DNA from 2 places in the Kocuria rhizophila DC2201 genome. Region 2 is predicted to be linked to the other one. Evidence: riboswitches for the same ligand, from Rfam matches in the RefSeq annotation. Region 2 holds a riboswitch; the other holds the start of a gene.
The links. Region 2 has a riboswitch for thiamine pyrophosphate ahead of KRH_RS00805 (3-oxoacyl-ACP reductase). Riboswitches for the same ligand answer to the same signal wherever they lie in the genome.
Positions count from the first base shown of each region.

Region 1: another riboswitch for thiamine pyrophosphate. It lies ahead of KRH_RS05500 (bifunctional hydroxymethylpyrimidine kinase/phosphomethylpyrimidine kinase); the one in region 2 lies ahead of KRH_RS00805 (3-oxoacyl-ACP reductase).

Region 1 is NC_010617.1:1,244,049-1,247,412, forward strand. It holds gene KRH_RS05495 (Rne/Rng family ribonuclease) at 1-1,993, shown strand, start outside; TPP riboswitch at 2,085-2,178, shown strand; gene KRH_RS05500 (bifunctional hydroxymethylpyrimidine kinase/phosphomethylpyrimidine kinase) at 2,166-3,364, shown strand, end outside.
Region 2 is NC_010617.1:184,615-187,978, forward strand. It holds gene KRH_RS00800 (LLM class flavin-dependent oxidoreductase) at 1-527, opposite strand, end outside; gene KRH_RS00805 (3-oxoacyl-ACP reductase) at 529-1,293, opposite strand; TPP riboswitch at 1,339-1,467, opposite strand; gene nhaA (Na+/H+ antiporter NhaA) at 1,613-3,004, shown strand; gene nadE (ammonia-dependent NAD(+) synthetase) at 3,226-3,364, opposite strand, start outside.

The DNA.
Region 1 (3,364 bases), 1.1 Mb from region 2:
CCGGCTGCCCGAGGGCGCGGGCGTGATCGTGCGCACCGCCGCCGAGGGGGCGTCCGAGACCGAGCTGACCAACGACATCAACCGGCTGCGCTCGCAGTGGGAGCAGATCCAGGAGAAGGCCGGCTCCACCAAGACCCTCGCCCCGGAGCTGCTCTACGCCGAGCCGGACCTCACCATCAAGACCGTCCGGGACGTGTTCAACGAGGACTTCACCGCCATGGTGGTCCAGGGCGAGCAGGCGTGGGACAACATCGAGGCCTACGTGACCTACGTGGCCCCGGACCTGCTGGACCGGCTGCAGCGCTGGACCGAGGACGAGGACCTCTTCGAGCACATGCGCGTGGAGGAGCAGATCCAGAAGGCGCTGGAGCGCAAGGTGTTCCTGCCCTCCGGCGGCTCGCTCGTGATCGACCGCACCGAGGCCATGACCGTGGTGGACGTCAACACGGGCAAGTTCACCGGTTCCGGCGGCAACCTCGAGGAGACCGTCACCAAGAACAACCTCGAGGCCGCCGAGGAGATCGTGCGCCAGCTGCGGCTGCGGGACATCGGCGGGATCATCGTGGTGGACTTCATCGACATGGTCCTGGAGTCCAACCGGGACCTCGTGCTGCGCCGGCTCGTGGAGTGCCTGGGCCGCGACCGCACCAAGCACCAGGTGGCGGAGGTGACCTCCCTGGGTCTCGTGCAGATGACGCGCAAGCGCATGGGCACGGGGCTGCTGGAGGTGTTCTCCGAGCCGTGCGAGGAGTGCGCCGGGCGCGGCGTGCTGGTCCACGACCACCCGCTCAAGGGCCGCTCCACCGCGTCCGCCCCGGACCACCGCGGCAACCGCAACGACCGCAAGCGCTCGCGCCAGAAGCAGCAGCACCAGCCGCAGGAAAAGCAGCCCTCGCCCGCGCGCTCCAAGAGCCCGGACGAGCAGCAGGCCCGGGACGAGGCCGCGCGCACCGCGTTCGCCACCATCGCCGCGGCTTCCTCGCACGAGGACGACGCCGCCCAGCACGGTTCCCGGGACGCGGCCGCGTCCTCGGGCAGCGCGTCCGGTGCCGCGGACTCCGCGCGAGACCACCAGGCGGCGGGAGGCCCCGGGGACGAGAGCCACGGCGAGTCCGAGGGCGGACGCCGTCGCAAGAAGCGCCGGGGCAAGCGCAGCCGTGGCCGCACCCAGCAGGGTGAGGATGGCGGTTCGTCGCAGGAGACCTCCCGCGAGGACCACACCCAGGGCCAGGACGGCGGCGCCGCCTCGCAGCTGACCATCGGCGGCGAGGTCGTCGAGCTCCCGCAGGGCCACCAGGACCGTGGCACGGCACAGGAGTCCCTAACCCTTGACTCGCTCTCCGCGGCGTTCTCTGGTGAGGACACTTCGGGCGAGGAGACCTCCGGCGGCGACCGTTCCGGATCCGGGTCCCGTTCGGGTGGTGCGGGCCGTCAGCGCCGCGGCCGCCGGGTGGCCACGGCCCCCGGCACCGCCACGGGCGCGCGCGGCTCCGCCGAGGACGCCGACCGCTCCTCGGACTCCCAGGGCGGAAAGTCAGGGGCGGGGCAGGACAGCGACACCCAGCGGGACCAGTCCGGAGGCGGCCGGTCCAGGAACGGCGGGGCGGGCAACCGCCAGTCCGGGAGCGGTTGGTCCGAGGACGACAAGACCGGACGAGACCAGTCCGGGCGCGACCAGTCCGGCAGCAGCCGCTCCGGTGGTGCCGGGACCGCGCCCAGCGCGGCCGGTCAGAACGCACCGGGTGCCGCGGGGCAGGCCGCCCCGAGCACCCCGGCCAGGCGGCGTCGTGGTTCACGCCGTGCGGTGGCACCCGCCGCCGCACCGGGCACCGCGAGCGTGGAGACGCGCGAGTACGAGGCGTCGGCGGGGGCCGCGAGCCGTTTCACCGCCGAGGCCACCGCGGTGCGCACGGCGCCCTCGGACGGGCAGCCGACCATCGTGGGGGTGGGCGTGAAGGCCCAGGACATCACCATGACCCCCAAGGCGGACTGAGACCTGCGCGACGACCGCCACCGTGTGGCGTCGTGCACGGCCCGCCCACAGGAGCGCTCGGAGGAATCCGGGCGCTCCTGTGGCATGATCGGGCACGGACACGGGGTGCCGCCCAGCGGCTGAGAACACACCCGTCGAACCTGATCTAGCTCGAACTAGCGAAGGGAATGTCGTGATCGCCACGTCTCCTGCCCCCGCCCCGCGCGTCCTGTCGATCGCCGGAACGGATCCCACCGGCGGCGCGGGCCACGCCGCGGACCTGAAGTCGATCGCCGCGATGGGCGGCTACGGGCTGAGCGTGATCACGGCGGTGGTCGCGCAGAACACCCGGGGCGTGGTGGACGTGCACACCCCGCCCGTGTCCGTGCTCCAGGCGCAGCTGGACGCCGTGGCGCAGGACGTGGAGCTGGACGCCGTGAAGGTGGGCATGCTCGGCTCGGTGGAGACCATCGAGACCGTGGGCCGCTGGCTGGCGGCCGGACGTGCCCCGGTGGTTGTGATCGACCCGGTGATGGTGGCCACCGCCGGGGGCCGGCTGCTGGAGCCCGACGCCGAGGACGCCCTGCGCGGGATCCTGCACCACGCGGACCTCATCACCCCCAACCTTCCCGAGCTGGCCGTGCTCGCGGAACGGCCCGTGGCCACCACGTGGGACGAGGCCCTCGCGCAGGGTCGTGCCGTGGCGGAGACCTTCGGCACGCGCGTGCTCGTCAAGGGCGGGCACCTCGCGGGGGACACCACGCCGGACGCCCTCGTGGTTCCCGGCCGGGCCGAACCCGCCGCGCAGTACGCGGGAGCGCGCGTGGTCACCCGCAACACGCACGGCACGGGCTGCTCGCTGTCCTCCGCGGTGGCCACGGTGGTGGCCCGCACGGGGGACTGGGCGCAGGGCATCGACACCGCCCGCCAGTGGCTGCGCGGGGCGCTGCGCGCGGCGGACACCCTGCACGTGGGCCACGGCAACGGCCCGGTCCACCACTTCCACCACGTCCAGGACCTCGTCACGGACCCCACCTTCTTAGCCGGGGCGTGCGCGGACGACGCCGCCGGGCTGGGCTCCGGGCAGGGGCGGCCGTTCACGGACGAGCTGTGGGACGAGAGCGCTCCGGTACGGGAGCGGATCGCGGCGCTGCCCTTCGTGGTGGCCCTGGGGGACGGCACCCTGGACCGGGAGGCGTTCGAGTTCTACCTGGACCAGGACATGCAGTACCTCGAGTTCTACTCCCGGGCCCTGGCGCTGCTGGCCGCCTCCGCACCGGACGAGGACTCCCGTGAGCTGTTCGCGAGCGCGTCCGCCGCCGTGGTCACGGGGGAGTCCGCCCTGCACCGGGCGCGGCTCGGGGACCGGCAGCCGCTGCCGCCCTCGGAGAC
Region 2 (3,364 bases):
TCCCACATGGAGGTCACCACGTTCCAGCCCGCCCGGCCGCCCGAGATGTGGTCCAGGGACGCGAGCATCCGGGCCGCGTGGAACGGGGTGAAGAACGTGGAGGAGACCGTGCACACCAGGCCGATGCGCTCGGTGGCGCGCGCCATCGCGGACAGCGCGGTCAGCGGTTCGAGCGACCAGTGGGGTCCGCCGGACACGTCGCCCACGCTGTGGCCGTCCGCGAAGAACACGGCGTCGAACAGGCCGCGCTCGGCGGTCTGCGCGAGCTCCTCGTAGTAGGTGATGTCCGTGAGGCGGTGCACCGAGGAGTTCGGGGCGCGCCACGCGGCCTGGTGGTGGCCGGCGCCGTAGAGGAACGCGTTGAGGTGGAGGCGGCGGGCCGGTGCGGTCGTGGGCGACGACGCCGCAGCGGCCGTCCCGAGCGTCGGCCCGGCTTCGGGGGTGGTTGCCGACGCCGCGCCCCCGGCAGGTGCCGTGCGCGCGGGACCGGGCTGGGCGGCGTCGTCGTGCGGAGAGGGGGCGGCCATGTCAGTCCATCACCAGCCCGCCGTCGACCACCAGGTTCTGGCCGGTGACCCCGCGGGACCAGTCCGAGGCGAAGAACAGGGCGGTGTCCGCGAACTCCTCGGGGGTGGTCACGCGGCCCAGGGGAGTGCCGGCGGCAATGAAGTCGAAGACCTCGTCCGGGGTGGCGGCGCTCGCGTCCGTGGTGCGCAGCAGGCCGCCGGAGATCATGTTGACGGTGATGCCCTGCGGGCCCAGATCCTTGGCGGCGGTGCGGGTGAGGGAGAGCAGGGCGGCCTTCGCGGCGGTGTAGTCGTGGTAGGGGACCACCGGGCTCTGGAAGAGGTTGGTGCCGATGTTGATGATGCGCCCCTCGCCAGCCTCCGCCATGCCCGGGGTGACCGCCTGCATCACGTTGAGGGCACCCACCACGGCGCCCTGGAACTGCTGGGTCAGGTTCTCGGCGGTGAGGGTGTCCAGGGTGGGGCGGGCATCGCCGTTGAAGCTGAAGTCCACCAGGGCGTTGTTCACGGCCACCGTGATCGGTGCGCCGAAGTGCTCCCGGGCGCGGGCGACCATGTCCCGCACCTGCTGGGCGTCGGTCACGTCCGCCTGGACCGCGAGTGCCCGGTCCTCCCCGAGTTCGCTGACCAGCGCACGGGCCCGCTCCTCGCTGGAGTGGTAGTTCACGACGACGCGCGCACCCTCGCGCGCGAACGCCCGGCTGAGGTGCTCCCCGAGCCCGCGGGCTCCGCCGGTGACCAGGACGATGGTGTTCTCGATCCGCATGCTCACTCCTGTGGCTCACGGCGAAGAAAGCGGTGCGCCACCTGCGCGGTGCCACCGTGACATCCCTTCGCCAGTACTAACTGGACAGGTTCGACGGGTGTCATCTCAGCCGCTGCGGTCCTCTGTCTGCCCGCCCGGTGGGCGGGGAGGGTGGCGGCACCCCGTGTCACTGGTGGCCAGTGTAGACGGAGCCGCTCAGCCTCATGGCAGCCGCCCCGCGTGCGCCGCCCAAAAGCGCACTGCTACCCTTGCTGGCTGGTGTGCCGGGAAGTCTGGTCGGCGGTAATGAGCGTGATGCCCGTCGACACTGGAGTGATCCATGCCCCCGCACCACAGCACCACCCCTGCCCACGTTGAGCCCGGAACCCCGGGAACCGTGGTGCAGACAGAACCCTCCGGCTTCGTCTCGGAGCCCGGTTTCTTCAACCATCCTGAGCCCCCGTGCGAGCCCGACCACCCCTCGGGCGGCCTCTTCTCCCGCCTCCAGGACGTCCTGCGCCGCGAGACCGTGGCCGGCATCCTCCTGGTGGTCGCCGCCGTCCTCGCCATCGTCTGGGCCAACTCGCCCTTCGTGGAGAGCTACTTCGCCCTCCGGGACCTGAAGGTCGGCTACGAGCCGTGGCACCTGGACCTCAGCCTGGGGACGTGGGCCGCGGACGGGCTGCTCGCCGTGTTCTTCTTCCTCGTGGGCCTGGAGCTCAAGCGCGAGTTCGTCGCGGGTGATCTGCGGGACCTCGGGAAGGCGGCGGTGCCGATCGCGGCGGCCGTGGGCGGCGTCGTCGTCCCGGCTCTGATCTACGCGGGCGTTAACCTCGGCAGCCCCGAGACCCTGGGCGGCTGGGCGATCCCCACCGCCACGGACATCGCGTTCGCGGTGGCCGTCCTCGCGATCGTGGGCTCGCACCTGCCCAGCGCGCTCCGCCTGTTCCTGCTGACGCTCGCGGTGGTGGACGACCTGCTCGCCATCACCATCATCGCGGTCTTCTACACCGACGAGGTGCACGTGCTCCCGCTGCTCCTCGCGCTCGTCCCGCTGGCCGTGTTCGGGCTCCTGGCGCACCGCTTCCCGCGCTTCTTCGCCCACCGCACGTGGGCCGCCTGGGCGATCCTGGTGCCGCTGGCCGTGATCACGTGGGCCCTGGTGCACGAGGCCGGGATCCACGCCACGGTCGCGGGTGTCCTGCTCGGTTTCGTCGTCCCCGTCCTCGCGGGGAAGGCCTCCGGGGAGCCCGTGGAGCTCGCCGAGCACCTTGAGCACCGCGTCCGGCCCCTGTCTGCCGGGTTCGCGGTGCCGGTCTTCGCGTTCTTCTCCGCGGGCGTCGCGGTGGGCGGCTGGGACGGATTGACGACGGCGCTCGCCGCCCCCGTCACGCTCGGCATCATCGCGGGCCTCGTCCTGGGCAAGCCCCTGGGCATCATGGGTGCCACGTGGCTCACCACCGTGCTCACCGGACGCAAGCTGGACCCGTCCTACCGGTGGATCGACCTGGTGGGGATCGCGCTGCTGGCCGGGATCGGGTTCACGGTGTCCCTGCTGATCTCGGAGCTCAGCTTCGACCCGGCCGCGGACGCCGGGGACCAGGCCAAGGTGGCCGTGCTGACCGCCTCGGTCCTGGCGGCCGTGCTGGCCGGCGGTGTCCTGGCGGTCCGCAACCGCCGCTACCGCAGCGCGTCACCCCGGGTGTTCGGGAACGACGCCGCAGAGGCGTAGGGACCGGGGGCTTCCGTCCCCTGCGGTGGTCGTTGCGGAGGTCATGTGCCGGGCGCTTCCCGGGGCCGAAACTGTGTCAGTCGCGAGGTCGGATCGCGTGGAACGGAAGCCGTGCCATGGCACTCCACGACGCGCTGAGGGCCCGCATCACCGGGGCCCCCAATGAGTGACGCCGCCGGGCACGACCCGCTCGGCGGCGTCGGCGCTGAACGGGAGCGGGTTCAGCCCTCCCGCCACCACGCGTCCGCCGGGGTGACCGGCACGGTGCGCTTGTGACGGGAGCGCAGGAAGATCTGCTCCAGCTTCTCAGCGACCTCCACGGGGACGTCCTTGCCCTCGAGGTAGTCGTCGATGTTCTCG